DNA from 4 places in the Pseudarthrobacter sp. rb genome. Region 3 is predicted to be linked to each of the others. Evidence: riboswitches for the same ligand, from Rfam matches in the RefSeq annotation. Region 3 holds a riboswitch; each other region holds the start of a gene.
What was found. Region 3 has a riboswitch for thiamine pyrophosphate ahead of ACWRN3_RS17640 (ECF transporter S component). Riboswitches for the same ligand answer to the same signal wherever they lie in the genome.
Positions count from the first base shown of each region.

Region 1 (7,735 bases), on a different contig from region 3:
GGTGTGCCACCAGACGTCGGTGGGCAGCTTTCCCAGCTCCCGCTTGGCAGGGGTCACCAGGCCGGGCGCCATGTAGGGCTCCCGGTCCACCTCGGCGCTGTCGAAATGGTACTTCGCGGGGTTCTTGACGTACACCAGGATGTTGTCGTGCTTGGTGGGCCACCGGTTTTTCGCCCGGGCGCCGTAGTCGTACGCCCAGATGATCTCGTTCAGGAAGCACTCCCGGCCAAAGATGGCATCCAGCATCACCTTGGCGTAGTGCACCTCGCGGTAGTCCAGGTGCAGGTACAGGGTGCCGTCGTCGGCCAGGAGGCGCCAGGCCTCCACGAGCCGGGGTTCCAGGAAGGACCAGTAGTCGCTGAACGCGTCGTCATAGCGGTGCAGGGCGCCCTTGATCGTGTCGTAGGAGCGGCCCTTGAAGCCCACCCGGTCCCCGCTGCCGCCGGCGTTCACCACCATCCGCGTTTCCTGGCGCTGCTGCGGCCGGCCCGTGTTGAAGGGCGGGTCCACGTAAATCAGTGTGAAGGCGCCGTCCGGCAGCGTGGGGAGGTACGCCGCGTTGTCCGCGTGCACCACCAGGCTGCCGCCGTCCGGCGCCCAAACAGTGTCAGTCATCAGGGCAGTTAGGCCTCGGAGTTGCCCGGCTGGCTGCCGTTGTCCGCACCGGCCACCACTTCGCCGTTGCGGCGGCGGGTGCGTGTGCGGGTCCGGCGGGCGCGGTTGGGCTTTTCGCCCTCTGCCGCGGGTGCCGCAGCTTCGGCGGCGGATGCGGTCTCCGGAGTTGAGGGACGACGACGGCGCTCGCCCGGGCGTCCGGTGGAGTCATTGCTGCGGCCGCCTTCACGGCTGCCGCCCTTGCCGGCGTCGGTATTTCCGCGGCCCCGTCCGTCCCGGTCGCGTGAGCGGCCTGCGTCGCGGCCGCCGCGGCTGTTCTTCTTGCCGGTCTCGCCGAGGTCCTCGAGGACTTCGGCGTCGACACCGGCCAGGGTCCGCTTGTCACGGGGCAGGCGGCCCTTGGTGCCCTCGGGGATGTCGAGGTCGGTGTAGAGGTGCGGCGAGGAGGAATAGGTCTCGACGGGCTCCGGCACACTCAGCCCCAGCGCCTTGTTGATCAGGCCCCAGCGCGGCATGTCGTCCCAGTCCACGAACGTGACGGCGGTGCCCTTGTTGCCGGCACGGCCGGTGCGGCCCACCCGGTGCAGGTAGATCTTCTCGTCTTCCACGCACTGGTAGTTAATGACGTGGGTAACGTCCTCGACGTCGATGCCGCGCGCGGCAACGTCCGTGGCCACCAGGACGTCCACCTTGTTGTTGCGGAACGCCCGCAGCGCCTGCTCCCGGGCGCCCTGGCCCAAGTCGCCGTGGATGGCGGCGGCCGCGAAGCCGCGGTCCACAAGTTCCTCGGCCACCTTCGCTGCGGTGCGCTTGGTCTTGGTGAAGATGATGGTCCGTCCGCGGCCGCGGGCCTGCAGGATGCGTGCCACCACTTCGGTCTTGTCCATGCTGTGCGCACGGTAGATCAGCTGGCGGATGTCGCGCTTGGTCAGGCCCTCGTCCTCCGGATCCGCAGCGCGGATGTGCGTGGGCTGGGTCATGTAGCGGCGGGCCATGGCGATGACCGGCCCGGGCATGGTGGCGGAGAACAGGAGGGTCTGGCGGACGGCGGGCGTTGCCGCGATCAGCGTCTCCACGTCCGGCAGGAAGCCCAGGTCCAGCATTTCGTCGGCTTCGTCCAGCACCACGATCTTGACGTTCTTCAGGCTCAGGTGCTTCTGCTTGAAAAGGTCGATCAGCCGGCCGGGGGTTCCCACCACTACCTCGACGCCCTGCTTCAAAGCCTCCACCTGGGGCTCGTACGCGCGGCCGCCGTAGATGGTGGTGATCCTGGCGTTGCGCTTGCGCGCCGCCGTTTGAAGGTCGTTGGCTACCTGGACCGCCAGTTCACGGGTGGGAACAATGACCAGGGCCTGCGGTGCGCCGGGCACGGCCAGCTTGGCGTAGCCCGGATCATCCTGCCCGATCACGCGCTGCAGCGCCGGAATGCCGAAGCCCAGGGTCTTGCCGGTACCGGTCTTGGCCTGGCCGATGATGTCGTGGCCGCCCAGGGCGACCGGCAGGGTCATGGCCTGGATGGGGAAGGGGTGCGTGATGCCGGCGTCGGCCAGGGATTCGACGATGTCTGCGCGGACGTTGTAGTCGGCGAAGGACTTCTCCGCGATCTCGTGCGGCGTCTCGTCGGAGATGATGGTTTCTTCCGGCTCGATGGTTTCCGTGCCGGACTCATCGCTCAGGAGCTGGTGGGTATGCAATTCACTCACAGGGGAGTTTCCTTATTCATTTGGGCAATGGCGCTGCCTGCTCAACGGGCCGGCCAAGGCTGGCCGCTCCGGAGCACGCTCAGGCGCGCAAGCGATTCCAGTGGAAGCCGATCGCGGGCTATCTAAATGCTGGCACTGGTGACCAACGGGTAAATCTCAAGATCGCGTAGGGGCGGGCTTGTTGGTTTCAAATCAAGGAAATCAACGACCGGGCATCCAGTTCTACCCTTCCAGTCTAGCCGTACGGGCGCGGAAACACGGTTTCGGTCCGCCCGGGGCACCTGCCGGCCTCTCAGGAAACGAGTTCGAAGTGGATCTGCCGGGTGGTGATGTCCGAGGAAACCAGCCGTACGCGGACCTTGGTGCCGGACTCCAGTTCGCCCGCGCAGCGTGCAGTCACCGCAGGTTCGGCGATCTGGATGATCCCCGAACTTCCGTTTCCGTTGCCGTTGCCGTTCTTCCCGTTCCCGTTTCCATTCTTGCCGTTTCCGTTGCCGTTTCCGTTCCCGTTTCCGTTTTGCGGCTTGGATCCGGAAATGACGATGGCATCAAACTCCTGCCCGATGTGGTTCAGCAGCAGCGCCGCTTCCACGGTATCCAGGGCCAGGCGTTCCATTCGGGAGGCCAGCTGGTCCGATCCCGCCATGATGCCCGGGAGCAGCGGCAGGGCCTCCCGCGCCCAGCCGGGGACGTTGCCGCCGTTGCTCAGGGCCTCGCAGATGACCAGCACGAAGCGGTCCACCAGGCGGCGCAGCGGCGCGGTGGTGTGGGCATAGGCGGCGCCGATGGCCGACTGGATGCCGTCTTCGGGGACAGTGCCATCGAAGGCGGTGTAGGACGCGCCACGGAACAGCATGCCGGCTGAGTGCATGATGGCCAGCTGCCGGGGATCGGTGGGATCGAGCGACCGGAGGTACTCGCCGTAGCTGACCTCCCCGTCCCACGGCCTGCCCAGCACCTCGGTCTGCAGCCGGAAATGCCGCAGGGACCGTTCATCCGGTGCGGGCATGGTGCGCAGGATGCCCACTTTGCCCTCCAGCATGAGCTGTGCGGCGGCCATTCCGGTCATCAGGGAAATCTGTGCATTCCAGTCCTCCACGGGAAGCTGCGGAACAGCGTCGATCCGGTAGCCGCCGTCGGGCAACTGGACGATCTCCTGCTCAGGCATGTTCAGGCTGGCGCCCCCGCGTGCCCGTTCCAGCGTCACCCGCTTCAGCCCCACCTCGCGGAGCAGCCCCAGCACGGTCGAGGCAGTCCCGGCGTCAAGATCGGTCTGGGCGCCTTTGTAGCTGAGCTTGTCACGGCTGATGACCCGCGCCCTCCGGACGCCCACGGACAGCACTGTCGCGTCGCCGTCGAGCGTGAAGTCCCAGACGAAAGCCGAACACTCCTGGCCGGGCAACAGGCTTCCGGCGCCCTCGCTGATCACCTCGGGGTGCAGCGGGATCCGGCCGTCCGGGGCGTAGAACGTCTGTCCCCGGCGCCGGGTTTCGGCGTCCAGCGGACCGCCCGGAGCAACAAACGCCGGAACGTCGGCGATGGCGTACATGACCCGGTAGCCGTTTCCGTCCCGTTCGATGAACACTGCCTGGTCCAGGTCCGTGGAGGACGCCGGATCGATGGTCACGAACTCGACGGTGGTCAGGTCGTATGACGGCAGTTTCAGCGCCGCGATGGCGGCCCGGGCGTCTTCCACTGCTTCGGCGGGGTACGGCCCCGGCAGTTCAAGTTCCGTCCGCAGCAGGCCCAGCGCCTCTTCCAGGGCATTCTTGTGGTCATGGACGTTGGGGGCCAACCGATGATGTGACACAAAAATCAGCGTATCCCCAAGTCCCGGAATTAAGCAGGCTCAGGAGCCGGTGCCGTCCAGCGCGTCGAGCAGGGAGGCGGCGGCGGCCGCGGGGTCGGGTGCCTCCGTGATGGCGCGGACCACCACGATCCTGCCGGCACCCGCCTCCACCACTTCCCGGACGTTTCCGTGGTCGATGCCGCCGATGGCAAACCACGGCACGGGATCTCCGGCCTGCCGGGAGGCTTCGGCGGCATATGTCACCAGTTCAGGGCCGACGGCGGCCCTGCCGGGCTTGGTGGGTGTGGCCCAGACCGGACCCACGCAGAAATAGTCCAGCCCTGACGGCCCAACCGTTGCGGCCAAGGCGGCGTCCACCTGGTCGGTGGTGTGGCTGGAGAGTCCAATGGCCGCGTTTCCGTCGACCAGCGTCCGTGCTGCCGGCAGCGGAAGGTCCTTCTGGCCAATGTGGAACACCGGTGCCCCGGACAGCACGGCGATGTCCGCACGGTCGTTGACGGCCCAGAGCCGGCCATGGCGTACCGCTGTTTCCTTCAGGACCGCCAGGAGGTCCAGTTCCTCTGCGGCCTCGATGGTCTTGTCGCGCAGCTGGATGATGTCCACGCCGCCGGCAAACGCGGCGTCCACGAACTCCGCGAAATCGCCGCGCGCCGTCCGTGCGTCGGTGCAGAGATACAGGCGGGCTGCCTTGAGGGCGTCGCTGTGGCCGGCGTTGGCAACTTCGGCGGTGAGGGCTGCGGTGGCTGGAGCGTGGGGACCGGCGGGCAGGGATGAGGCGGACACATTCATGCCTGCAAGCCTAGTTCCTCTAAACTGGGCAGGTACTGCGGGAGCCTGCGGCAGCTGTCACAAAGCGCCGGGCTGAGAGGGCGTCAGAGCCGACCGCTTGACCTGATCCGGTTAATGCCGGCGTAGGGAAGGAACCACATGCGCAACCCCGTTGACACTTTCCCCGGGCCCGCCCATACCGGCATCCAGTCCACCGTCCGTGCCGACGTCGCCGTCATCGGCGGGGGAGTGGTGGGCCATGGCATCGCCTGGGAGGCGCAGCGTTCCGGACGCTCCGTTGCCCTGATCGATGACGCACCCGGAAACGGTGCCAGCTGGGCCGCCGCGGGCATGCTTGCCCCGGTCAGCGAACTTCACTACCAGGAGGAGGACCTCCTGGAACTGATGCTTGAGGCATCGTCCCGCTGGCCCGGGTTCGCCGCGGGGATCGCCGGCGCGACGGGGGCGGATTGCGGATACCTGACGACGCCGACAATCGCCGTGGGTGCCGACGCCGCGGACCGCCGCGCGCTGATGGACCTCCGCGCGGTACAACAGGCCAACGGACTGGGGGTGGAGCCCCTGGCCGTGCGCGAAGCCCGCAAACGCGAACCGCTGCTCAGTCCCGCCATCGCCTGCGCCCTGGACACACCCGCAGACCACCAGGTGGATCCCCGGCGCCTGGTGGCAGCCCTGCGGCTGGCCCTCGCGGGGGCTGCACTTAGGTCCCCGGAGCTGGCCGCCGCCGGAGCGGTGGACGGGTATGCCGTACCCGACCGGACCGCCGGCCTGCTGTGGGAGGGCGGAACGGTTACCGGTGCCAGCCTCGCCGGCGGCGGCACCGTCCTGGCGGCGGAAACCATCGTGGCCAACGGCCTGCAGGCAGGGGACCTTGGGGGCCTGCCCGACGGCCTCGACCTGCCACTGCGCCCAGTCCACGGGGACATCCTCCGCCTCGCCGTTCCGCAGCACCTCCAGCCCCTGGTGACCTCCACGGTGCGCGGCCTGGTGCACGGCGTCCCCGTCTACATCGTCCCCCGGCAGGACGGAACCGTGGTGATAGGGGCAACCCAGCGCGAGGACGCGCTCTCCGATGCCGTGAGCGCCGGAGGCGTCTACCAGCTGCTGCGGGACGCGCAGGCGCTGGTGCCCGCCGTCGCCGAACTGGAACTGCTCGAGTGCACCGCCCGGGCCCGCCCCGGTACCCCTGACAACGCGCCCCTGCTGGGCCGCGTGCGGGTGGATCCGGGGTCCGGAAACCCTGCCGACGGGCACGTCCCGGGACTCATCATCGCCACCGGGTTCTTCCGGCACGGCGTCCTGCTCACACCCGCCGCAGCCGCCATCTGCACGGCGCTGCTGGACGGTACATCCGATTCCCGCTGGGCGCCCTTCAGCCCGGAGCGGTTCTCCCGGCCGGCGGCAGCCGCCACCACACCCCACATCAAGGAGACAGCGTGAACATCACCCTGAACGGAAACACGCACGAGGTGGCCGACGGCGCCTCCATCACCACGCTCGTCAGCCAGGTCACCGGGCGCCCGCTGGCACCCAACGGACAGGCGACGGACGGCGGGAAACTGGGCGTCGCCGTCGCGCATAATGCCCAGGTGGTGCCGCGCAGCCAATGGTTCGCCACCGCGCTCGCCGAGGGCGACGAAATTGAACTTGTCACTGCAGTACAGGGAGGCTGACGCCATGACCGAAACCAACACCATCAACCCCGCCGGAAACGCGGGTGCCGCCGACGCCCTGGTGATGGACGGCGTCGCCCTCGGATCCCGCCTCATCATGGGCACGGGCGGGGCACCCAGCCTGGACGGCCTGGGCGCAGCGCTGCTGGCCTCCGGCACCGCCCTGACCACAGTGGCCATGCGGCGGTACTCCACGGCTGAAACCGGGTCGCTGTTCCAGCTGCTGGTGGACCATGGGATCCGCGTGCTGCCCAACACTGCCGGCTGCTTCACGGCCAGGGACGCGGTCCTTACTGCGGAACTTGCCCGGGAGGCTCTGGAGACCGACTGGGTGAAACTGGAGGTCATCGCGGACGAGCAGACCCTCCTGCCGGACGCCGTGGAGCTCGTGGACGCCACGGAGCAGCTGGTCAACCGGGGGTTCAAGGTCTTCGCCTACACGAATGACGACCCCGTGCTTGCGCTGCGGCTGGAGAACCTCGGCGCCACCGCCGTCATGCCGCTGGGCGCCCCGATCGGCACCGGACTGGGAATCCTGAACCCGCACAACATCGAGCTCATCGTTTCCCGCGCCTCGGTGCCGGTGGTTTTGGACGCGGGGATCGGCACGGCGTCAGACGCCGCGCTGGCCATGGAGCTGGGTTGCGACGCCGTCCTGCTGGCCACGGCAGTGACGCGGGCCCAGAACCCCGCGCTCATGGGCGAGGCGTTCAAGCATGCAGTGATCTCCGGCAGGATGGCCAGGGCCGCCGGGCGCATCCCTCGCCGGGAGCACGCCCTTGCCTCGTCCGCGATGGAGGGCCGGGCGGAGTTCCTCTGACCCCACCGTGAGACAGGTGTGGCCACCACCCGGATGGGTGGTGGCCACACGCGTATTTACTGACCTGCCGGCGGTCAGCGCCGCAGAATGACAGTCAGCCGCTCCGTGTCCCGGCGTGCACGGGTACGGCCCAGGTAGACGACGGCGGCGATGGCCGCAGCTACTCCGACGACAATGGGCAGGACCCACGGAAGCCAGGTGGTCCCCGGCAGGTAGCCGAAGCCCGCGGTCATCAGGATGATCCACGCCAGCGCCGCAACACCCGCGGCAACACCGGCCGGCACTGCCGCGCCGTATTTGGCGTGCCGCTTGTCATTGGCCCAGA
Region 1 is NZ_JBWJAR010000003.1:19,771-27,505, forward strand. It holds gene ACWRN3_RS05165 (DNA-methyltransferase) at 1-615, opposite strand, end outside; gene ACWRN3_RS05170 (DEAD/DEAH box helicase) at 624-2,318, opposite strand; gene ACWRN3_RS05175 (RNB domain-containing ribonuclease) at 2,611-4,128, opposite strand; gene thiE (thiamine phosphate synthase) at 4,168-4,917, opposite strand; TPP riboswitch at 4,945-5,063, shown strand; gene thiO (glycine oxidase ThiO) at 5,056-6,357, shown strand; gene thiS (sulfur carrier protein ThiS) at 6,354-6,590, shown strand; gene ACWRN3_RS05195 (thiazole synthase) at 6,595-7,410, shown strand; gene ACWRN3_RS05200 (hypothetical protein) at 7,485-7,735, opposite strand, start outside.
Region 1: it holds a riboswitch for thiamine pyrophosphate, as region 3 does, so the genes downstream of both, thiO (glycine oxidase ThiO) here and ACWRN3_RS17640 (ECF transporter S component) in region 3, are expected to answer to the same signal.

Region 2 (7,735 bases), on a different contig from region 3:
TTGATGCCGGTGATCTTGACCTTGGTCAGTTCCTGGCGGTGACCCTGGCGCTTCTTGTAGCCGGTCTTGTTCTTGAACTTCTGGATGACAATCTTAGGACCACGCAGGTCCTGGAGGATTTCAGCCGTAACAGTTACCTTGGCCAGGTCAGCGGCGGCGGAGGTGACCTTGTCACCATCAACCAGGAGCAGTGCGGGCAGCTCGATGGTGCTGCCGGCTCCACCGGCGACGCGGTTCAGGGTAACGAAGTCTCCAACGGAAACCTTCTCTTGGCGGCCGCCTGCGCGGACAATCGCGTACACCACTTGGGAACTCACTTCTCTCGACGTTTATTACAAAATTTGCGTGCGGAACCGACTCGGAAAAGCCAGGATTCTCGCTGTGCCTCAACGCCGTGGGGTCATAACCCAAGTGTTGGCGTAAGCACCGAAGATCCAGAATACGCTAAATCCATCTACGGCCGCAAATGAGGCTGGTTCCGGCGGCCCGGCTGTGGTAGTAACCACACCCCGACAAGCTGCACCGCAACCATGCCCCTCCATAATAGCGGCGGTGCTGCCCGAAGGGGTCAGGAATGCAGCCTCGGCGCGTCGAAGAATTCCACTTCCAGGCGGCAGGACTGCTTGAACGCGGTCACCATCGCCGCCCGTTCGTGGTCGGAGGCCTTCCGCCCCGCCGCGTCCACAATGGCGATGGCCCGCCGGGTGGCTTCGGCGAAGCCCTCGTCGGCGTAGGTCCGGAGCCAGGCCGCGTAGGCGTGGCCGTCGGGCTCTCCCGAGGCAAGGAACTGGGCGTGCAGCTTTTCCCCGACCTCGGCGTAGAGCCAGAAACAGGGCAGGACTGCGGCGGCCAGGACGGCGTAACTGCCCGACGCCGACGCTGCGGTGAGGTGGTCAACATACGCCTTGGTGACGGGGCCAAGTCCGCCCTGGGCAGGGCGGGTGCTGAGCCATGAGCGGTGCAGCTCCGACTCCACTTCCAGGCACTGCTGCGAGGATCCCGCCCAGAACAGCTGCTCCGCTTCGGACGGGGCCAGGGCACTCGCCCGGGCGAGGACCCGGGAGTAGCCGTTCAGGTACAGGGCGTCCTGCGCCAGGTAGTAGGCAAAGTCCTTCTCGGCAAGGTCTCCGGAGGCCAGGCCGCGGATGAAGTCCAGGGCGTAGATGTCCGTCAGGTCCTGCTGCGCTTCCGTCCACAGCCGGGCAGCGAAGGCGCCTTCCGCGAGGGCCGGCCGCACATGGTGGAAATGGTGCACGGGGCCGTTTCCCCGGCCCACCTCGAGCTGCTCCGAGTTCTCAAGGGCGCCGGCCAGCCATGGCTTGACCGTCAGGAGCGATGCCTCCCAGTCGCCAAGGCGTGCCTGGACGGTGGCCATCGCGGAGGACAGGGAGCAGCCGGTGCCGTGGCTGTTGCGGGTGGAAATTCGTTTGCCGTGCACTTCCACCACTTCCTGCGACATGAGGCCGGCCGTGTTGACCAGCGCGTCCGGGCAGTCTGCACCTGCGAGGTGGCCACCCTTGACCAGCACGGTGGCCCCGGTGGCATCGGCAAGGCGCCTCCCCTGGTCCAGCGCCGCCGTCCAGGTCCCGGCAGGCTCCCCGCCCACCAGCATGGCAAGCTCCGGGAGGTTGGGAGTGATGAGGTGCGCCAGCGGCAGCAGTTCGCGGAGGGCAGCCTCAGCGGATTCCTTCAGCAGCCGGTCACCACTGGTGGCCACCATCACCGGGTCGAGGACCACGACGGCGGGGCGGACCTTCTCCAGCCATTGCCGGACAGTGCGGATGACGCTCTCGTCGCCCAGCATGCCGATCTTGACCGCGTCGATGGAAATATCGTCGCTGACCGCGTCCAGTTGTTCGGCCAGGAAAGCGGCCGGAGGAACGTGGACAGCCTGCACGCCACGGGTATTCTGTGCCGTCAGGGCGGTGATGGCAGCCATGCCATATCCGCCGTGGGCAGCAATGCTTTTGAGGTCGGCCTGGATGCCGGCGCCACCGGACGGGTCGGAGCCCGCGATCGAGAGGACCCGCGGGACGTCCCGGCCCAGGGGCAGCGCGGTCGGAACGCCGGAGGCAGCAGGCAGGGGCACGGAAAGGGTCGAAGACAAGAGACATCCCTTCGCCGGTACTAGCCGGACAGGTTCAACGGGTCTGGATCTCAGCCGGCCTTCTGCGCGGCACCCCGTGTCGGTTTCCACCCTAGCCCGTAGGCCGCATCAGGAAAAAGGATGACAGCGCCCGGTTCAAGGGAAAAACAACCTCCCGGCAGCAGAAATCCCCGCCACACGGACGATTCCCCCGGTACTTCCCGGGGGAATCGTCCGCAGGACGGGGATTCCTTACTGCGCGGCCGGCCGTTTGACCGGAAACTCCTGTACCTAGAGCTCCGAGGCAGGCACACCCACGCCGAGGATGATCGGCTCCTCAGGCGCCTTGCCCGGTTCCGCCGGCGCCAGCTGGGGCTTCACGGGTTCAGGAGCCTTGGCTGCGTGCGAATGGCCCGCGCCTGCCGCCTGGACGTTTTCGTGCTGCTGGACGGCGGTCTCGTTGGCGGCACCCTGCGCACGGCTGGCGGCACGGTGGCGCCGCGGCCTGCGTTGCCGCGACTGCTCCAGCGTGTGGTCGGAGTAGTCCTTCCCGGCTGCAGCTTCCGTTGCGGCGGAGCGCGCTTCCGCTCCCCCGTCGTCGTGCTGCCGTTCCGGCGCCACAGTTTCCGGCACCTTCACGGCTTCGGCGGTCTTGGCAGGCGCGTTCTCCACAGGGGACGCCGGCTGGCCGAGGTGGGCGAACGCTTCCGCGAGCCGGTCCAGGGTAAGGGCAGGCTGGGGATGCTGTTCCTCAGCGTGCTCCACGAACGGAAGCGGGACTTCCTCGCCGCCGAACGTCAGGACAGCTGCAGGACGTACCGGGGCGTCGGCGTCGTGCTTCTCCTCGACGGGCGCCGGCGCAGGCTCCACAGAAGGCACCTGCCGGGCTGCCGCCACCTCGTCGTCATGCAGGTGGGCCGCGTGGGCCGCAGCGGCAATGTTCGCCAGGGCAAGCCTGGTTGCCTCCGCCTTGGCGTGCCGCTCGGCGTCCGACGGGTCCGGCTGGACCGTGTGCACATGGACGGCAGGTGCCGGGGCCGCTTCGGGCTGCTGCCCGCCGCGTCCGCGCCGCCGCTTGCGTTCGGGACGCACGCCGGGCTGGGCATTGTCGCTCCGCTGCCCTTCCGGACGGGCTTCCGTGCGGGTCTCGGGCCGGTTGTCGGTGCGCTGGACGTGGTGCTCGGCCGCAACGATGTTGGCGCGGCGGTGCTCCACGGGGTCGTCGTGGGTCACAACACCACGGCCGGCGCAGGCCTCGCACTGCTCGCCAAATACTTCCAGCAGTCCGGTACCCATGCGCTTGCGGGTCATCTGGACCAGGCCGAGTGAGGTGACCTCGGCCACCTGGTGCTTGGTCCGGTCACGGCCCAGGCACTCCACCAGGCGGCGCAGGACCAGGTCGCGGTTGGATTCGAGCACCATGTCGATGAAGTCGATGACGATGATGCCGCCGATGTCGCGGAGCCTCAGCTGGCGCACCACTTCCTCGGCTGCCTCGAGGTTGTTCTTGGTGACGGTTTCCTCAAGGTTGCCGCCGCTGCCGGTGAACTTGCCCGTGTTGACGTCCACCACGGTCATCGCCTCGGTACGGTCGATCACCAGGGAGCCGCCGGAGGGCAGGAAGACCTTCCGTTCAAGTGCCTTGTGGATCTGCTCATCGATGCGCCAGGCGGCGAAGATGTCCTGGTCCTTGGTCCACTTCTCAAGGCGGCCCACAAGGTCCGGCGCCACATAGGTGACGTAGGCCTCGATGGTGTCCCAGGCTTCCTCACCGGAAACGATGAGCTTGGAGAAGTCCTCGTTGAAGACGTCGCGGACCACCTTGATGGTGAGATCGGGTTCGCCGTAGAGCAGCTCGGGAGCCAGGATCTTGGTGGACGCGGACTGGCTTTCGATGCCCTCCCACTGGGCGCGCAGCCTGTTGATGTCGTGCGTCAGCTCTTCCTCGGAAGCGCCCTCGGCCGCGGTGCGGACAATGACGCCGGCGTGTTCGGGCAGGCGGTCCTTGAGGATGCGCTTGAGCCGGTTGCGTTCGACGTCGGGCAGCTTGCGGGAGATGCCGGTCATGGAACCGCCGGGTACGTACACCAGGTAACGGCCGGGCAGGGAGATCTGGCTGGTGAGGCGGGCGCCCTTGTGTCCCACCGGGTCCTTGGTCACCTGGACCAGGACGGTATCACCGGATTTCAGCGCGTTTTCGATGCGGCGCTGCTTGCCCTCAAGGTTCACGGCTTCCCAGTTGACCTCACCTGCGTACAGGACGGCGTTGCGGCCGCGCCCGATGTCCACGAATGCGGCCTCCATGGACGGCAGCACATTCTGGACCTTGCCCAGGTACACGTTGCCGATCAGCGAGTCCTGCTGGGTCTTGGACACGAAGTGTTCGGCCAGGACACCGTCTTCGAGGACGGCGATCTGGATTCTGTCGTCGCGCTGGCGGACGATCATCTGCCGGTCCACGGACTCCCGGCGCGCCAGGAACTCGGCCTCGGTGATGACCGTGCGGCGCCGGCCGGTGTCGCGGGATTCGCGGCGGCGCTGCTTCTTGGCCTCCAGGCGGGTGGAGCCCTTCACGCTGGTCACGCGGTTGCTCACGGGTGCTTCACTGACGGCACGCGGGGCACGGACCCTGGTCACCGTGTTGGGCGGGTCGTCATCCCCGCCGCCCGTGAGCTCAAGGTCCTGGTCCCCGCGGCGGCGGCGCCGCCGGCGGCGGGAGGTTACACCGTCCTCGAGCTGGCCGGCGGTATCCTCGTCAGCCCCGTCCTCGGCGTCAGCCTCATCGCTGCCGTCCTCGTTGTCCTCTTCCGTCCTGTCGTCGATGCGGCTGCGGCCCCTGCGGCCACGGCTGCGGCGCCGGCGGCGGCTGGAGGAATCGTCGGTGTCTTCGGTTTCTTCCTCGTCAGGCTCCTCCGCGGCGGGAGCGGCGGGACGGACCACGGTGCTGAGGTCCGGTGCCTGGAAGAGCACCGACGTCGGGGACGCCGGTTCCAGGAAGAGGGAGCCAAACGGGCTGGCGGCGGCCCCGCCGTCCTTCGTTCCAGCGGCGTCGGGCGCCTGCTCCTGCCGGGCGGCCTCCGGTGCGGCGGCAGCGGCGGGTGCGGCGGCGGGCTCCTGGGCTTCCGGTTTCTGGGCAGCGGGTTCCTTGGCTTCGGGCTCCTGCGCCTGCTCCACATTCTGCGCTGCGGCCTGGTCCGCGGCTTCGGGCACCACGGCTTCGGGCCCGGCCGCTTCCGGCGCCACTTCGGTGGCGGCTGCCGAGTCCGTTTCCGGTGCGGAAACCGGCGAGGCAGCCTTACGGGTAGCTACCCGACGGCGGCGGACCGGCTTGGTTTCGGCATCTGCCATTGTGTCCGGAGCAGGAACGGCAGCGGCGCTTTCGTCAGCTGCATCCGATGCGGTGGCGGGGGCGCCAATGGGAGCCGCGTCAGCAGGCTCCGCTCCGGCGGCAAAGGCGGGCAGCGGTTCTGCGGCGTCCGCCTTCTTCCGGGACCGGGTGCGCCGGGCGGGAGACTTGGGCGCTGCGGTGGCCTCTTCAGTGCCGGATTCTTCAGCGGCGGGTGCTTCGGCAACTTCCGGTGCCGTGCTCACGGCATCCACCGGGGCGTCCCCGGCCCTGGGAGCCGTCTTGCGACGGGTCCGCGGAGCCCGCTTGGGTGCAGCAGCCCCGGCAGCCGCTGCTTCGTCGTTAACGGCCAGTTCCTGATCATTGTCCATATGTGGCAACACTCCTGCCCCTGACGTACCGCCACATCCGGCACCCATTGGGGCACATATTGTCAACACCCGCAGGCATTGACAGAAGTCAAGTGGATACTCCCAGGTTCGCACCGTCGTTGGGGTGCGGCAGCCCGTGGGAGCCGGTGGATGTTCTGAAAACCCGTTGTTCTGCGTGCCACAACCAGGTGCCGCCCAATGGAGTCGCGGGTGTGCCGGAAGAATCCGAAGCCTGCCCTGATCATCATTGGCGGTCTTGGGAACAAACCACCGGACCGGAGTCCGAATGTGGATCGGCTTCCAGCCACGTTCATTCTCTCATACCCGGGCTGGATCGCCGCGGAAGCGGGCGTTGTTGTTCCCGTTGCTGTGGGGTGGGTCCAGCCACCGGCGTTACAATCAGGCACAGGAGCACCGGACGAAAAGGACGCAACACCCATGCCCAGCATCTCCCCCGTCAGCGCCCATCAAGAGGAACGCGCCGCCGATCCGCGGACCAGCGCCGCCGGCAGCATTCCGCGCATGGCCCGGAACCGGCCCTTCGGCTGGCTGCTGGTCATCACCGGAATCGTCGGCTGGCTTGCCTCCGGAACCCTGGTCCTGGAAAAACTCGAAGTGCTCAAGGACCCCAATCACACCACCGTGTGCGATGTGAATCCCTGGATCTCCTGCGGCCAGGTCATGCAGACCTGGCAAAGTTCGCTGTTCGGTTTCCCCAACATGTTCATCGGAATCGTGGCCTTCGCCATCACCATCACGGTGGGTATGGCCCTGTTGTCCGGGGCGACGTTCGCGCGCTGGTACTGGCTGGGACTGCAGGTGGGCGTCACGCTCGGCTTCGCGTTCGTCGTGTGGCTGTGGTCCCAGGCCTTGTACGCCATCCACATCCTCTGCCCGTTCTGCATGATCGTCTGGGCGGCCATGATTCCGCTTTTCGTGTGGACCACCATCCGGAACATCACCGCCGGCGTCATTCCCATGCCTGCAGGTGCAGCCCGCGTCCTGGGTGACTCCGGCTGGATCATCACCGCGCTGCTGTACGTGGCTGTCATCGCCACCATCTTCTTCGCGTTCATCCAGGTCTTCGCAGGAACCTCGGGGTTCTAGAACGCACTCGCCCAAAATCCCGGCGCTCCCCTGCGGCATATGACAGATAAGGCCAATGTTCACGAAGAACATTGGCCTTATCTGTCATTTCACTTGGCTTACTGGAACCAGATCTTGATCTCGCGGTCCGCGGAATCCGTGGAGTCGGAGCCGTGCACCAGGTTCTGCTGCACCTTCAGGCCCCAGTCCCGGCCAAAGTCACCGCGGATGGTGCCCGGGGCCGCCGTCGTGGGATCCGTGGTGCCCGCCAGGGAGCGGAAGCCTTCGATGACGCGGTGGCCTTCGAAGATTGCGGCTACCACGGGACCGCTGAGCATGAATTCCACCAGGGGCTCGTAGAACGGCTTGCCCACGTGCTCCTCGTAGTGCTGCTCCAGCAGCTCGCGGGTGGCGTCGACCTTCTTCAGCTCAACAAGGCTGTAGCCCTTGGCTTCGATCCGGGCAAGGATGGCGCCGGTCAGGTTACGGGCGACGCCGTCGGGCTTGATCAGGACGAGGGTGCGCTCAGTAGTCACAACTGCTCCAATGCGTTGGTGGGGTTTCGGGATAAGTCTACGGGGATGGGCTTACGGGGATTGCGGCTGGGCGGGACCGGCAGCCTGGTCCGGGTGGGCGGCTTCCCATTCCGCCTGTTCGCGTTCGCGCTGCACCGCTTCCCGGTCCAGCCGGATGCCGGTGCGGATGCCGTACCACCAGGCCAGGGCGAAGAGCGCCCCCACCAGGAACATGGCGGGCTCAAAGATGCCGGTAAGGATCAGGACGAGCTGGAGGATCCAGCCCAGGCCGATGCCCCAGGGTTTGTTCAGGACCGCGCAGGCGAAGATC
Region 2 is NZ_JBWJAR010000002.1:477,155-484,889, forward strand. It holds gene rplU (50S ribosomal protein L21) at 1-305, opposite strand, end outside; gene thiD (bifunctional hydroxymethylpyrimidine kinase/phosphomethylpyrimidine kinase) at 569-2,089, opposite strand; TPP riboswitch at 2,097-2,194, opposite strand; gene ACWRN3_RS04975 (Rne/Rng family ribonuclease) at 2,378-5,803, opposite strand; gene ACWRN3_RS04980 (vitamin K epoxide reductase family protein) at 6,242-6,910, shown strand; gene ndk (nucleoside-diphosphate kinase) at 7,009-7,425, opposite strand; gene ACWRN3_RS04990 (DUF4233 domain-containing protein) at 7,477-7,735, opposite strand, start outside.
Region 2: it holds a riboswitch for thiamine pyrophosphate, as region 3 does, so the genes downstream of both, thiD (bifunctional hydroxymethylpyrimidine kinase/phosphomethylpyrimidine kinase) here and ACWRN3_RS17640 (ECF transporter S component) in region 3, are expected to answer to the same signal.

Region 3 (7,735 bases):
GACACCGACCACCTGCAAGCGTGGGAACACAGCGGCACCACTGGAACCAGTAACTTGGCACAGCTCTGCCCTAAGCACCACCGGCTCAAACACCACAGCAGATGGACACCGGACCGGGCCAACAAGAATGAACCACCCGGCTGGACCTCACCCACGGGACGGCACTACAACGCCGAACACCAGGACTCAGAACCAACCCACTGGCCCCCGGGCATCCTGCCGGCACAACGAAGCCCGCTGGAACAGGTCCTTCTACAGCGCCTCGCTACCTAGCACCCGCTTCGCTGCGGCGTCTCTACGCCTGCCGTTCTACAAGTCTGCGCGCCTGGCGGCTCTTGACCCGTCAGGCCTGCCGCACGCGCAGCAGCTCAGGCGTGGCCTCAACGTCCGCAAGGTCCAGGGCATCACGCATGGTCAGGTGGAAGGCCTGCCGTACCACGGCGCCGAACCCCATATCCTCCGGCGGCTGGCCCGCCATGGCCTTGTCGCGGGCGCGGCGCTGTTCAGCGGACCCTGTCCCGCGGGCGATGATGTCCTCCACCCCCTGGCGGGCCAATGCGAGCTCGCCCTGTTCGTCAAGGACGGGGGCCAGGTAATCCACCAGGGAACGCACCACATCCGCAGCCGGCGCGGGCCGGAAGTTGCCAAAGTCCAGCAGTTCGCCGCTCAACCCGGCACTGCTGGCCTGCCAGGACGCCATGCGCAGCAGGACAGTGGGGACCGGCGCAGGGTCCACATCGTCCCGCCACTCCCGGCTGGCGGATTCCACGAGTGCCCGGACCAGCACGGCGATGAGTGCGGCGTCCCCGGCACGGAGGCATACGTCCGCAACCCGCACCTCCACCGTGGGGTGGTTGCGGGAGAGCCGGGCGTCGAAATAGAGCATGCCCTCGTCGAGCATGACGCCGCTGTCCAGCAGCCGGGTTACCACCCGGCGGTAGGCAGGGTACGTTCCGTAGATGCCGGCCGGGCCGGCTGTAGGCCAGCGGTTCCAGGCCTGGGTCCGGTAGCTTTCGAAGCCGGTGGGGACGCCGTTCCAGAACGGCGAGTTCGCGCTCAGCGCCGTGAGTACCGCCAGTTTGTCGCGGATACGGTCAAGGACCGCCACCCCTTCCTCCGGCGATTCGATGAAGGTGTGGACGTGGAAACCGCAGGTGAGCTGTTCCTGGGCAGTGAGGCCAAAGCGCTCCAGCATCCTGGCATAGCGCGGGTCAGGCGTGGTGTGGCTGGGCGATGCCACCGGTGAGGTGGCCAGCGCCGCCACCCTGGCACCGTGCTTCCGGGCTGCCTGGTCGGCCAGCGCCCGGCCCGCACGGATCTGTTCCAGCAGGCCGCCGTACTCCCGGCACGGCCGGGTCTGCGTCTCGATCTGCTCAAGCTTGAGCTCGGCACTCAAGCCCATCTCGTCGTCGTAATCCGCCTGGTTGCCGGCATGGCGGCCATCCAGGCCGACGGGAAGGTCGTCTGCTGCCAAGCGGTGGCTGGCGAGGAGGGCGTCGGCGAGGGCAAGCGGCTCCCCGGACTCCGGATCAACGATCAGGAGTTCTTCCTCTACGCCGAATGTACGCATACGAATATTCTGCGACAGCAGACGGGCATTGGAACCGTGGCCCGCCGTTCATGACGAAGCGTGAATGGGTCAGTCCTGGAAGTACTCCACCTTGGCGCCGATGGTGTTCAGCCGCTCCGCCAGGTCCTCGTAACCACGCTCGATCACATAGATGTTCCGCAGCTCGGACACACCCCGCGCTGCGAGCATGGCCAGCAGGAGGCAGGCGGCAGGCCGGAGCGCGGGCGGGCAGCCCACCTCCGCGGCACGCCACTTGGTGGGCCCGTTGACGTAGATCCGGTGCGGGTCCAGCAGCTGCACCTGCGCGCCGAGCCGGTTCAGCTCCGTCAGGTAGATGGCGCGGTTCTCGTACACCCAGTCGTGGATCATGGTCTGGCCGTGGGCATTCGCAGCGATGACGGCGAAGAACGGCAGGTTGTCGATGTTCAGCCCGGGGAACGGCATGGGATGGATCTTGTCCTCGGGGGCGCGCAGCTCGGACGGCTTGGTGGTCACGTCCACCAGGCGGGTGCGGCCATTGCGCGCCATGTACTCGCCCGAAACCTCCAGCTTCTGTCCCATCTGGCCCAGCGTGGCCAGTTCGATCTCCATGAATTCGATGGGCACCCGCCGCACGGTGACCTCGGAGTTGGTCACGATGCCGGCCGTGATGAGGCTCATGGCCTCGATGGGGTCCTCGGAGGGGAAGTATTCAATCTCGGCGTCAATTTCCGGCTGCCCGGTGATCTTCAACGTGGTGGTGCCCACGCCCTCAATGGTGACGCCCAGCATCTGCAGGTAGAAGCACAGGTCCTGCACCATGTAGTTGGGGCTGGCGTTGCGGATCACGGTCGTTCCGGCGCGGTGCGCGGCGGCCATGATCGCATTTTCGGTGACGGTGTCCCCGCGTTCGGTGAGGACGAAGGAGCGGTCCCGGGTATCGGCAGGCGGCGCCTGCACGGTGTAGAACCCTGCCGTGGCCTCCACTGACAGGTCGAACTCGCGCAGTGCCTGCATGTGCGGCTCCACGGTCCGGGTGCCCAGGTCGCAGCCGCCGGCGTAGGGAAGCCGGTACTCCCGGGACTCATCCAGCAGGGGGCCCAGCAGCATGATGACGCTGCGGGTCCGGCGTGCCGCGTCCACGTCCATGGCATCCAGGTCCAGGACGGCAGGGCGGCGCAGGCGGAGATCCGTGTCATTGAGCCAGGTGCACTCGACGCCAATGCTGGTCAGCACCTCGACGATGCGGTTGACTTCCTCGATCCGGGCCAGGCGGCGCAGCACGGTGGTGCCCCTGTTGATCAGGCTGGCGCACAGCAGGGCGACGCCGGCGTTTTTGCTGCTGTTGACGTCGACGGCCCCGGACAGGGTGCGGCCGCCTTCCACCCGCAGGTGCGTCATCTGCGGCTTGGCCACGTTCACGATGCTGCGGTCAAAGATGTTTTCCAGCCGCTGGATCATTTTCAGGCTCAGGTTCTGCTTGCCCTGTTCCATCCGGGCCACGGCGCTCTGGCTGGTGCCGAGTTCGGCGGCCAGTTGCCCCTGGGTCCACCCCTTCTCGCTCCGGGCGTCCCTCAGCATGGCGGCAACGTGTTCAGCGGTTTCCTGGGTCATACGGCGAATATATCATAAATGAGTTATCCGGGATCCATCGCAGCTACCTACCGGCCCGGAAGGGGATCCCAGGAGGGCGGTACCCATTCGGTGCGATAGGGAGCCCTGCCTGGCCCCCGACCGCATGGCTTAACTCCCCAGCCACACCATATTCCAGGTACCGGCGGTAACAGCTGCGAAAAGGGCGAGCCCGGCCACCAGGACGCCGCCTGCCACCACCCAAAGGTCCAGCGGGCTGAAGGTGGACACCCGGGCCCAGGTCCGCGGGCCGCCGCCAAAACCCCTCGCCTCCATGGTCACCGCGAGCCTCGATGCACGGCGGATGGCCTGGACCAGCAGCCCGAAACTTTGCCCCAGCGTGGCCTTCACCCGCTGGCCCAGGCTGCCGCGGGCACCCACGCCGCGGGCACGCCGCGCCATCCCGATGGTCTGCCATTCCTCGGCCATGAGCCCCACCAAACGCATCGCTGCGAGGGTTCCCAGGACGAACCGGTGCGGCAGGCGTGCCTTCTGCGCAAGCGCGTCGGCGAGGTCGGTCGGATCGGTGCAGCTCATCAGGAGCACTGCCGGGAGGGCGATCGCAAAACCGCGCAGCAGGAAACCGATGCCCAGCTGGAGGGACCCCTCGCTCATGGTCCAGATGCCGGCATCGAGCAGGATCCTGCCGCTGTCCGGCGCCAGGATGGAGGTGCTCCAGCCTCCCACGGCAGCGGCGAGGATCAGCGGCCAGCCGCGCTGCCACAGCAGGGACAAGGTGAGTCCGGCCAAGGGAAACAGCAGAAGTTCGAACACCAGGGCAACGGACGCCGACACCCAGTCGATGGACAGCGCCAGGACGGCCGTGATGAGCAGGACCGCCGCGAACTTGCTCAAAGGGTTAGCGCGGGCAAGGAGGGCGTGGTTGCCGCTCAAGGTGAGTTGCTGCCTCATGGCGCCACCACTTCGGCCGCGGCCATCCGCAGTTCCGCACCGCCCAGCGCCTCCGTGAATTCGGCATCATGGGTCACGGCAACCACTGCAGTGCCCGCATCGAGGAGCTCGGACAGGAACGATGCCAGTTCGGCCCAGGTATTGGCATCCTGGCCGAACGTGGGCTCGTCCAGGATCAGTACCTGGGGGCTGGCGGCCAGGACGGTGGCAACGGACAAGCGCCGCTTCTCACCGCCGGAGAGCGTATAGGGGTTGGCATCCACCAGCTGGGTAAGCCGCAGCCGCTCCAGCAGTTCCTCAACCCGGTCCTCGCCGTGCCCCAGGTGCCGGGGGCCGAAGAGCAGCTCGTCGAGCACCTTTCCGGTGACGAACTGGTGCTCCGGCTCCTGGAATACCGTGCCCACCCGCGAAATCAGCTGCTCGGCCTTCCACTTGTAGGGATCGATGCCGGCACCGCGGCTGAGGTCCAACGTCGCGGACACTTTTCCGGACACCGGCTCAAGCAGCCCGCCGAGGGTCAGCGCGAACGTGGACTTGCCGGCGCCGTTGGCGCCGGTGATGGCAAGGGCCTGCCCGGCGCGGACCTGCGCGGCCACGCCTTCCTGGACCGGGACAGGCAGGATCTTCCGGAAGCCTTTGCGGCGGGGGCGTTCGCGGGAGACGCCCAGCTGCTCTGCGGCCAGCAGGAGGCTGCCTGCGCCGGGAGCCGGGACGGCGGCGCGGGCGCGTGTGGCCGGCACGTACCCGGGTACCCAGACGCCCGCTGCGGCGAGCATGCTCCGCGCCTCGGTAAGTACGCGGTCCGGCGGCCCGTCCAGGAGCACTGCAGGATCGGCCGCGGAGCCGGGCTGCAGGACCACGATCCGGTCCACCAGGTCCTTCCAGACGGACACCCGGTGCTCCACCACCACCAGCGTCGCCCCGGTTTTGTCCAGGGAGCGGGCCACGGCGTCGCGGACCTCCAGCACACCGTCCGGGTCCAGGTTGGCGGTGGGCTCGTCCAGCAGGATCAGTCCGGGACGCATCGCCAGGATGCCCGCCAGCGCCAGGCGCTGCTTTTGGCCGCCGGACAGGGCCGACGTCGGGTGGTCCAGCGGGAGGTGGGCGAGCCCGACGTCGGCAAGTGCCTCGTGAACGCGCGGCCAGATGGCGTCGCGGGGCACCGCAAGGTTTTCGGCGCCGAAGGCGACGTCGTCCCCCACCCGCGACAGGACCACCTGGGTCTCCGGGTCCTGCTGCATGAGACCGGCGCGGCCGCGCCGTGCCCGGGGCGGGGCTCCGTCCACCAGCAGCGAACCGGACTCGTCGGCGTCGCCCGCCTCGCCGTCGTCGTTGATGTCTCCCAGGACGCCGGCCAGGGCGTGCAGCAGGGTGGACTTCCCGGCGCCGGAAGGCCCCAGCAGGAGCACCCGCTCCCCGGGGGCGATGTCCAGGTCAAGGCCGTGGACGGCGGGCTTGGCCCTTCCGGCGTGCCGCCAGCCCCAGCCGCGGGCGGCGATGGCGGCAGGCCGGACCGTGCCGGAGGCGTCCTGGGAGGGTGCCATCAGGAGAAGACGGGCTCCGTGGCAGCCTTGCGGGACGCGAAGGAGCCCAGCACGCCGGTGCGGGCCAGGCCGCGGGTGGCAAGCCAGGACAAAGCGCCAGCCAGGATGGCCCCGGAAAGGGTGGTCAGCACGATGTAGGCGAGCTTGTCCGCGCCGGAGTAGGCAATGTTCCAGCCCCACGGCGCAAACGAGTCATTCAGGCCGCAGAAGAACCCTGCCGCGGCGCCGGCCAGCAGCGATACGGGCAGGTTGAACTTGCGGTAGACGAAGATCGCGAAAATGATTTCCGCGCCCAGGCCCTGGATGAAACCCGAGAACAGGACCGAGGCGCCGTACTGGGAACCCATCAGCAGTTCGCCGGTTGCGGCTACGGTCTCGCAGAACAGGGCGGCTCCGGGCTTGCGGATGATGAGCATGCCCAGCACCCCGGGAATCATCCAGCCGCCGGCGAGCAGTCCGGTCAGGGGCGGGTAGGCGGCGTTCATGGGGGCGGACAGTGCGGCGGCACCCTGGTCCCATGCCCAGAAGATGACGCCGCCCGCGATGGCCACCAGCGCGGCGACGACGATGTCCACGACGCGCCAGGACTTACTGGTGGTCTTCTTGATTGCTGCAGTGCTCATGTGATCCTCCTGGGAAACAGGAGGGGAAAGTGGACCCGGGTGCAGGCCTGTGGCCGTGCATCCGCGACACTTTGAGAACTCGACTCCCTTGCGCCGGTACTAACCGGATCAGGTTCGAGGGTCTGCGGCTGTCCGCACTCTCAGCGCCCACCTGCGGTGCCCGGCCTGTGCCAGGATGCCCGACGGCGGCGCTCCCCTGTCGTTTTTAGTGTTGCTTGTGGTTGGGTAACGCTGTCTATTTTGCCCAGTTGGGCGTGGTCAAGTTTACACCTGGCAGGAGTAGATTGAGGGCCATGACCGCCAATCCACCGGATGTGACCGGGTTCGATCCTGATTCCAGCGACGCCCAGCCGGAGGGCTCACTGGAGGCGCAGATTGCCCGCATCGAGGCGGAGGTCCGGGAGCTCCAGTTTCCCGGCTTCTCGCTGGATGATTCGTTGAACCTGGGCCTGCTCCTCGTTGAGCTGGGCAAGGAGCGGTCATTGCCCATCGCCATCGACATCGCCAAGGGTGACCAGGTGCTGTTCCATGTCGCACTTCCGGGCGCCACGCCCGACAACGGCCACTGGATCCGGGCCAAGCAGCGCACTGCCCTGCGGTACGAGGTGCCCTCCCTCCTGGTGGGACTGCGCGGCCGGCTGGGCGGCGGCCGGATCGAGGACAACGCCTGGTTCGACCAGTCCCGCTATGCGGCACACGGGGGCGCGTTTCCGATCCAGGTCACGGGCGTTGGTGTGGTGGCTTCCGTGGCGGTGTCCGGCTTGCCGCAGCTGCAGGACCACGAACTGGTGGTGGAGGCCCTGCGCGACATCCTGGGTTCGGCGCTGGACGAGTAGCGCCGGCTGACCCGGCGCAGCGGGACACGCACCGGTACATGCCAAGCGGCCCCGGGCTGCTTAGCTTTTATTAGTAATCATGCTTACTATGTTGTCCCCCGGGGTACGACCACCACAGGGAACGGGAGCACCATCGGCGGCCGTTCCCCGAACCGGCGCGGCAACCAAGGAGCACCATGAGAATCCCGGACACCAGAGGACCCGTCAGCAGCGCGCTCTTTGCGGCCCTGTCGAAGGCCCCTGATGCTGCCGCTCCGGAGCTGGACGGGCTGCACCGGCTGGTGTCGGCGCAGGTGGCGGGTACCGGTGACATCATTGCCGACGAAGACATCCAGCTGTCACTCTTTTGCCTGTACGAACTGCACTACTCGGGCCTGGACGGGGTCAGCGACGCTTGGGAGTGGGAACCGGCCCTGATCAGGGTCCGGCGACTGATCGAAGAACCCTTTGAAGCCGCCCTTCGCGCCGCCGCACGCCAAACCGCCGGTAATGTCGAACTGGCCGCCGGGATTGCCATGACCAGCGATGCCGTGGCCGACGTCCTTTTCGGCCTCGCCGCTATGGACACCGGCCCGAGCGTTTCCCGCTTCGTGGCACGGAAGGCAAGCCTGGAGCAGCTCAAAGAGTTCCTGATCCACA
Region 3 is NZ_JBWJAR010000015.1:68,977-76,711, reverse strand. It holds gene ACWRN3_RS17665 (HNH endonuclease signature motif containing protein) at 1-273, shown strand, start outside; gene ACWRN3_RS17660 (glutamate--cysteine ligase 2) at 344-1,570, opposite strand; gene ACWRN3_RS17655 (UDP-N-acetylglucosamine 1-carboxyvinyltransferase) at 1,640-3,163, opposite strand; gene ACWRN3_RS17650 (energy-coupling factor transporter transmembrane component T family protein) at 3,293-4,093, opposite strand; gene ACWRN3_RS17645 (ABC transporter ATP-binding protein) at 4,090-5,637, opposite strand; gene ACWRN3_RS17640 (ECF transporter S component) at 5,637-6,260, opposite strand; TPP riboswitch at 6,328-6,468, opposite strand; gene ACWRN3_RS17635 (heme-degrading domain-containing protein) at 6,554-7,096, shown strand; gene ACWRN3_RS17630 (iron-containing redox enzyme family protein) at 7,273-7,735, shown strand, end outside.

Region 4 (7,735 bases), on a different contig from region 3:
GAGACCCGCAGGATCCGGCTGGCAAAGAACGGCCCCACGGTCATCATGCTCGCCGGCCTCCAGGGCGCGGGCAAGACCACCCTCGCCGGCAAGCTGTCGAAGTGGCTGAAGGCCCAGGGCCACAGCCCCATACTGGTGGCCTGCGACCTCCAGCGCCCCAATGCTGTCACCCAGCTCCAGGTGGTGGGCCAGCGCGCCAATGTGCCGGTCTTCGCCCCGCACCCCGGAGCCACCTCCACCGAGCTGGACCAGCCCGCCGGTGACCCGGTCGCCGTCGCCCGTGCCGGCGTCGAGGAAGCCCGCCAGAAGCTGCACGACGTCGTCATCGTCGACACCGCCGGACGCCTCGGCGTGGACGCCGGCATGATGGAGCAGGCCCGCCAGATCCGCCGCGCCGTCGTGCCCAACGAAGTCCTGTTCGTGATCGACTCCATGATCGGCCAGGACGCCGTCAACACGGCGCTTGCCTTCGATGAAGGCGTCAACTTCACTGGCATCGTGCTGTCCAAGCTCGACGGCGACGCCCGGGGTGGTGCCGCGCTCTCCGTCGCGTCGGTCACCGGCAAGCCCGTCATGTTCGCTTCCACCGGCGAAGGACTGGACGACTTCGAGCTGTTCCACCCGGACCGGATGGCCTCCCGCATCCTGGACATGGGTGACATCCTCACGCTCATCGAGCAGGCCGAAAAGGCCTGGGACAAAGACGAAGCTGCCCGCATGGCGAAGAAGTTCGCCGACCAGGAAGACTTCACCCTCGAAGACTTCCTGGCCCAGATGCAGCAGATCCGCAACATGGGCTCCATGAAGAAGATGCTCATGATGATGCCGGGCGCGCAGAACATCCGGCAGCAGCTGGAACAGTTCGACGAGCGGGAGATCGACCGCGTCGAGGCGATTGTCCGGTCCATGACCCCCCACGAGCGGCTGGCCCCCAAAATCATCAACGGCTCACGCCGCGCCCGCATCGCCCGTGGTTCCGGTGTCCACGTCTCCGAGGTCAACGGCCTGCTGGAGCGCTTCGCCCAGGCCCAGAAGATGATGAAGAAGATGGCCCAGGGCGGCATGCCGGGAATGCCCGGGATGCCCGGCCTGCCCGGAGCCGGCGGCGGTGCGCGCAAGAACGCCAAGAACGCGCCGAAGAAAAAGCCAAAGTCCGGAAACCCGGCGAAGGCTGCGCAGGAGCGTAAGGAAGCCGAAGCCCGCCGTGCCAACGCTGCCAAGGCGCTGCCCACAGGAGCGGCCTTCGGACAGCAGGGCGGCGACTTCGACCCGTCCCAGCTGAACCTTCCCAAGGGCTTCGACAAGTTCATGGGCAAGTAGCAGTTCCTCAACATCGGGAAGCGCCAGGTGACGTTTTGACCGCTCAAGACGACACCTGGCGCTTTTTCGTTGGGATGTCGGCACCGTGGAATAGGGTTGGGACATGTTCAAGCAGAGGGTAGTGTTCGTGCACGGCGCCGGTACCTTTGGCGCCGCCGCATGGCCCCGCCAGCACGGCATGGCACTGGCGTATGATGCCCTGTTCCTCCGCAGGCACGGCTACGATTCCGCCGCGGAGCCGCTGGAATCCTCCTTCACGGAAGACACCGCGATCATCCTGGGGTCGCTTGCCGACGATGGCCGCGGGGCCGCCGGCGGACATGTGGTGGCACACTCCCAGGGGGCGATCCCCGCCATGATGGCCGCGGTGGAACGTCCGGACCTGGTCTTTTCACTGACCCTGGTGGAGCCGGCCTGCCTGTCGCTGACGGCGGAGCTGCCGGCCACGGCCGCGCACATCAGCCTGATGCAGCCGCTTTTCGACGTCCGCCACCAGCTCAGTGACGACGACTTCCAGCGCGAATTCGTCCGCCGCGTCTACGCCACCGACCTCCAGCAGCCGGCCACCATCGAGGAAAAACGCTCCGCCCGCAGGCTCAGGCTCCAGGCGCCATCCTGGGAGGCGCCGCTGCATATTGTTCCCGGTGTCCCCACGCTGGTCCTGACTGGTGGCTGGGAGCCGCTTTACGAGGAAATTGCCGGGTACCTCAGGGAGACCGGTGCCCTGCACCGCGTTGCCGCGGGAGGGCACCGGCCCCAGGACTCCCTGGACGGGGACCGGGTCATCCGCCAGTTCATCAGCGGGGTAAGCCGGAGCCAGCCCGCCCGGGCGTCCTAGCTGCCGGCAGCGACCGTCGGCTCCGGCAGGTACACCTTGCCGCCCTTGGCCAGGAACTCCTGGCTCTTCTCCCGCATGCCGGAGGCCAGGTCCGCCAGTGCCGCCTGCGAGTCTGCCGACCCGTATTCGTCACGGATATCCTGGCTGATCCGCATGGAGCAGAACTTGGGCCCGCACATGGAACAGAAGTGCGCCGTCTTGGCTGGTTCAGCGGGAAGCGTCTCGTCGTGGAACGCCTCCGCGGTCACAGGATCCAGGGACAGGGCGAACTGGTCGCGCCAGCGGAATTCGAACCGTGCCTTGGACAGGGCATCGTCCCGTTCGTGCGCCCCCGGGTGGCCCTTGGCCAGGTCCGCCGCGTGCGCCGCGATCTTGTAGGTGATGACACCCGTCTTGACGTCGTCCTTGTTGGGCAGCCCCAGATGTTCCTTTGGTGTGACGTAGCAGAGCATGGCTGTCCCGTACCGGGCAATCTCGGTGGCGCCGATTGCCGACGTGATGTGGTCGTAGCCGGGAGCGATGTCGGTGACCAGCGGGCCCAGGGTATAGAAGGGCGCACCCTTGCACAGCTCCTGCTGCCGTTCCACGTTCTCACGGACCAGGTGGAAGGGAACGTGGCCCGGCCCCTCCACCATCACCTGGACGTCATACTCCCAGGCCCGCTGCGTCAGCTCGGCGAGCGTGTCCAGCTCCGCGAACTGCGCGGCGTCGTTGGCGTCCGCCGTGGAACCGGGGCGGAGGCCGTCACCCAGCGAGAAGGCGACGTCGTATTTGGCGAAGATTTCGCACAGCTCATCGAAGTGCGTGTACAGGAAGTTCTCCTGGTGGTGGGCCAGGCACCAGCCCGCCATGATGGAGCCACCGCGCGAGACAATGCCGGTGACGCGGTTGGCGGTCAGCGGAACATAGCGGAGCAGCACGCCGGCGTGGATGGTCATGTAGTCCACACCCTGTTCGCACTGTTCGATCACCGTGTCCCGGAAGATCTCCCAGGTGAGGGCGTTGGCCTCGCCGTTGACCTTTTCCAGCGCCTGGTAGATCGGCACCGTCCCGATCGGCACGGGGGAGTTGCGGATGATCCACTCCCGCGTGGTGTGGATGTCGTCGCCGGTGGAGAGGTCCATGACGGTGTCGGCACCCCACTGGGTGGCCCACTGCAGCTTGTCCACCTCCTCCGCGATGGAGCTCGTCACCGCAGAGTTGCCAATGTTCGCGTTGATCTTCACCAGGAAAGCCTTGCCAATGATCATCGGCTCGGATTCCGGATGGTTGATGTTGTTCGGGATGATGGCCCTGCCGGCGGCAACCTCGCTGCGGACCAGTTCAACGTCGCAGTTTTCGCGCAGCGCCACGAACCGCATTTCCTGCGTGACGATTCCCTGCCGGGCATAGTGCATCTGCGTCACCGTCCGGCCGTCGACGGCGCGGCGGGGCACCGGCTGTGCGCCCTTCCACTCCGCGGAGGCGGCGCCGCGGCGTACGGCCGAGCGGCCGTCGTCGAGCAGGTTGCGCTCCCGGCCGCCGTAGGGCTCGGTGTCCCCGCGCGCCGCGATCCACCCTGAGCGGAAGGGCTGCAGGCCGCGTACGGGATCGCTGCCGGGCCCCGCAGTCCGGTAAGTCCGGAAGGGTGCGTTCGGCTGGCCGTTGGGTGACGACTCAAGGGCAATTTCCGTCACAGGTACCCGGACCCCGGACGCCTCATCCGCAAGATAGGCCAGGGAATGGGACTTCAGGGACTGGGTTACCTGCGGAGCTGATGTGCCGCCGGGCTCCCCGGCGGACGGCATCAGGGCAGGGTTCAACTGGGTGTTTTGCGTACTCAAGGGAATACTCACTTCCTTCGCCGGCATTACCCGGACAGGTTCAACGGTCGCAGGCTGCGTCAGCCCGATCTCAGCCCCTGCAAGGGCACCCGTGTGGTCAGGAACGAAGCTACCACAGGCCCCTGAACCGGGCTTGTCATAATTGCGGTGCTAGCCTGACCGGGCATCGAAAGGAGCCCCATGGCAGACATCATCCACTTCCGTGGACCCGTCCTGACCGCACCGGACCGGGTGCGGCATGGACTTTGGTCGGTGGACGGAAGGCTCACGTTCAACAAGCCGGACACTCCTCCCCGCCGGATACTCGACGGCTGGGTCCTGCCGGGCTTCGTGGACGCCCACTGCCACATCGGCCTGGGCCCCGCAGGCCCTGTGGAGCCCGCAGCCGCCAGGGACCAGGCGCAGGCGGACCTCAACGCCGGAACCCTCCTGGTCCGGGACGCCGGCTCGCCGGCGGATACCCGCTGGATGCAGGGTGGCAGGGACTTCCCGGTGTTGATCCGTGCCGGGCGCCATATCGCCCGGACGCGCCGCTACCTGCGGGGCTTCGCTGAGGAAGTTGAACCGGACGGCCTCGTGGAGGCCGTCCGCAAGCAGGCGCGCGACGGCGACGGCTGGGTCAAGCTGGTGGGCGACTGGATTGACCGCAGCGCCGGCGACCTGGCGCCGTCGTTTCCCGCCCCCGTCGTACGCGATGCCGCCCAGGCGGCGCACGACGAAGGCGCCCGGGTGACGGCGCACTGCTTCGCCGAAGACACCCTGGACCAGGTGCTGGACGCCGGCATTGACTGCGTCGAGCACGCCACCGGGCTCCTGCCCCGCCACCTGCCCCGGTTCGTGGAGCAGGGCGTACCGATCGTGCCCACGCTCATCAATATCGCCACCTTCCCCGACATTGCTGCGCAGGCGGATCCCAAGTTCCCACGCTATGCCGCGCACATGCGCGCCCTGTGGGAACGCAGGCTCGAGCGGGTGGCGGAAGCCCATGCCGCGGGCGTGCGCATCTTTGCCGGTACCGACGCCGGCAGCGTGATCCGGCACGGCAGGATCACGGACGAAATCCTGGCCCTGCACGGCGCCGGCCTGCCCATGGACGCGGCCCTCGACTCCGCCTGCTGGGCAGCACGAACGTGGCTGGGAGCGGACGGAGTGGAGGAAGGGGTCCGCGCCGACGTCGTCGTATGCCGGGAAGACCCGCGGGCGGTACCGGAGACCATTCATGCGCTGGAGCACGTGGTGCTGGGCGGGCGGATCATTCGCTGACAAACGGCTCGCAGGGACTTGGAATAAATTGAAGCTTCAAGTAATTTTAATAGGTGACAGGCCGCCAATGGGACGGCCGCCAATGCTAGGAGCCTTCAATGACCGCATCAGCCAGCAGCCAGGATCTTCTTCCTGCCGACCTCGCCATGGGCACCGTGATGCTCAAGGTGGGCGACATGAAGGTCATGACCGACTACTACCAGCGTGCGCTGGGCCTTGAGGTGGTGGCCGAGCAGGACGGCGGGCTCTACCTTGGCCGCCTGGGCAGGCCGTTGGTCCACCTCGCGCCGGCTCCCGGACTGCACCTTCCCGGCAGGGGAGAAGCAGGCCTGTTCCACACTGCGCTGCTTTTCGAGGACCAGGCTTCCCTCGCCGCCACCGTCGCTACGGCTGCCCAGTACGAGCCGCGGGCCTTCACGGGCAGTGCCGACCACCTGGTCAGTGAAGCGTTCTACTTCACCGACCCCGAGGGCAACGGCATCGAGCTGTACTGGGACCGCCCCCGCAGCAGCTGGTCCTGGAATGGGACCGACGTGGTCATGGACAGCCTGGCGCTCCCGCCGCAGCGCTACCTTGAGCAGTACCTCACCGAGGAGTCCCTGGAGGGCCAGCGGCAGACGGCGGCCGGCGTAGGCCACGTCCACCTCCAGGTTGGCGATGTGCAGACCGCCCGCGACTTCTATGTGGGGACGCTCGGTTTCGAAAAGACCGCAGGTTGGCACGGGCAGGCGCTTTTCGTCTCCGCAGGCCGCTACCACCACCACATGGCCATGAACGTCTGGAACAGCCGCGGCGCCGGCCCGCGCAAGGACACCCTTGGGCTGGGCGAGGTGCTCATCGAGGTACCTTCCGGCGACGACGTCGGGGCGCTGACCGACCGCCTGAAGGTTGCCGGGGTGCCCGCCCACCACACCGGTGCGGAGCTCCGGTTCGAGGACCCGTGGCGGAACCGGATCCGCGTCGCCGTCCGCTGATTGATCCCGCTCCGGGCGGCACTGAGCGGGAGGCCCGCGGGTGTGCGCCGGCCGCCCCGCAGCTACTAGGCTGATTCCGTACGGCCGGGCGGCAGGCAGCGCCCGGCGCGCAGCTCCGCCAACGGAAGAAGGGCACCAGCCATGGGCTTCACCGAGATCTTTGTCGCCACCCATGACGCCGCGCTGAAACGCGCCGGCCTCCTTGATGAAGGACGCAGCTCCGGGGACGGTGCTGCTGCCGGCCAGGCGGTGCGGATCCAGGGCATCAGCGACTTCGAGGTGGAGCAACTCGGTGATCTCGCCGGGACGGCCGTCCATGCCGGCGGGGCCGATTATGAGCTGACCATGGTCGATGTCGCCAGCGACTCCCTCCTTGCCGTTCCGCCGGCCATGGTCCGGGCCCTGGCCGACTTGCTCACCTATGAAACCGAGGGTGAAGGCAACGTCCTTGATGACGTGGCGGAGCAATGGGCCGCCCAGGAGGACATGCCGTTTGGTGCCGCCCAGGCGCGGACGTACGTGCAGCAGCTGGCGGAACTTGCTGCCGGAATCGACGATTCCGAACGGACCGGACTGTACGTCTGGTCCGCCTGACCCGTCCCGGCCCGTTCGTGGAACCTTCCGGCGGCCCGCCGGCAGTCTTCGGGCTGCCTGCTGCGCCACGGACGGCAGCGCCAAGTCGAATTAACAGCGCTCATCTGGCACAATAAACAGGTACTCGATCTGCGTGGCCCCTCTCTCCGCGTCCGGATCCTGTCCTTCGAGCCCGCAAGTATGGCCCGCCCCACGGGTGCAGAAAGCCGGGTTCACCCCTTTTCTGAAACAGGAGTGACCACAAAAGTGGCCGTAAAGATTCGCCTTAAGCGCTTCGGCAAGATGCGCGCCCCGTACTACCGCATCGTCGTCGCGGACTCACGCACCAAGCGTGACGGCCGCGCCATCGAGGAGATCGGCAAGTACCACCCCACCGAAGAGCCCTCGTACATCGAGGTCAACTCCGAGCGTGCACAGTACTGGCTCTCCGTCGGCGCACAGCCGTCCGAGCAGGTTGCCGCGATCCTGAAGATCACCGGTGACTGGCAGAAGTTCAAGGGCCTGCCGGGCCAGGAAGGCACCCTCAAGACCAAGGTCTCGAAGGAAGCCTTCGTTGCCCCGGAAAAGGGCTCGGTCATCATCCCGGAAGCCATCACCAAGAAGGCTTCCAAGTCTGACGCTGCCGAGGCCCCGGCCGACGCCGAAGCTGAGACCACCGAGGCTGAGTAGATTGCTGGCAGAAGCGCTGGAGCACCTGGTCCGCGGAATCGTTGATTCCCCGGACGACGTCAAGGTCAGTTCCAAGAGCAACCGCCGCGGGGACACCCTCGAGGTGCGCGTTCACCAGGACGACCTCGGACGGGTGATCGGCCGCCAGGGCCGCACCGCGCGCGCTCTGCGCACCGTGGTGGCTGCACTGGCCGGCGGCGAACCGGTACGGGTCGACGTCGTCGACACCGACCGTCGCCGCTGAGCGCTCGGCA
Region 4 is NZ_JBWJAR010000003.1:354,359-362,093, forward strand. It holds gene ffh (signal recognition particle protein) at 1-1,320, shown strand, start outside; gene ACWRN3_RS06640 (alpha/beta hydrolase) at 1,424-2,158, shown strand; gene thiC (phosphomethylpyrimidine synthase ThiC) at 2,155-3,981, opposite strand; TPP riboswitch at 3,977-4,084, opposite strand; gene ACWRN3_RS06650 (amidohydrolase family protein) at 4,162-5,244, shown strand; gene ACWRN3_RS06655 (VOC family protein) at 5,343-6,218, shown strand; gene ACWRN3_RS06660 (hypothetical protein) at 6,360-6,812, shown strand; gene rpsP (30S ribosomal protein S16) at 7,059-7,481, shown strand; gene ACWRN3_RS06670 (RNA-binding protein) at 7,483-7,725, shown strand.
Region 4: it holds a riboswitch for thiamine pyrophosphate, as region 3 does, so the genes downstream of both, thiC (phosphomethylpyrimidine synthase ThiC) here and ACWRN3_RS17640 (ECF transporter S component) in region 3, are expected to answer to the same signal.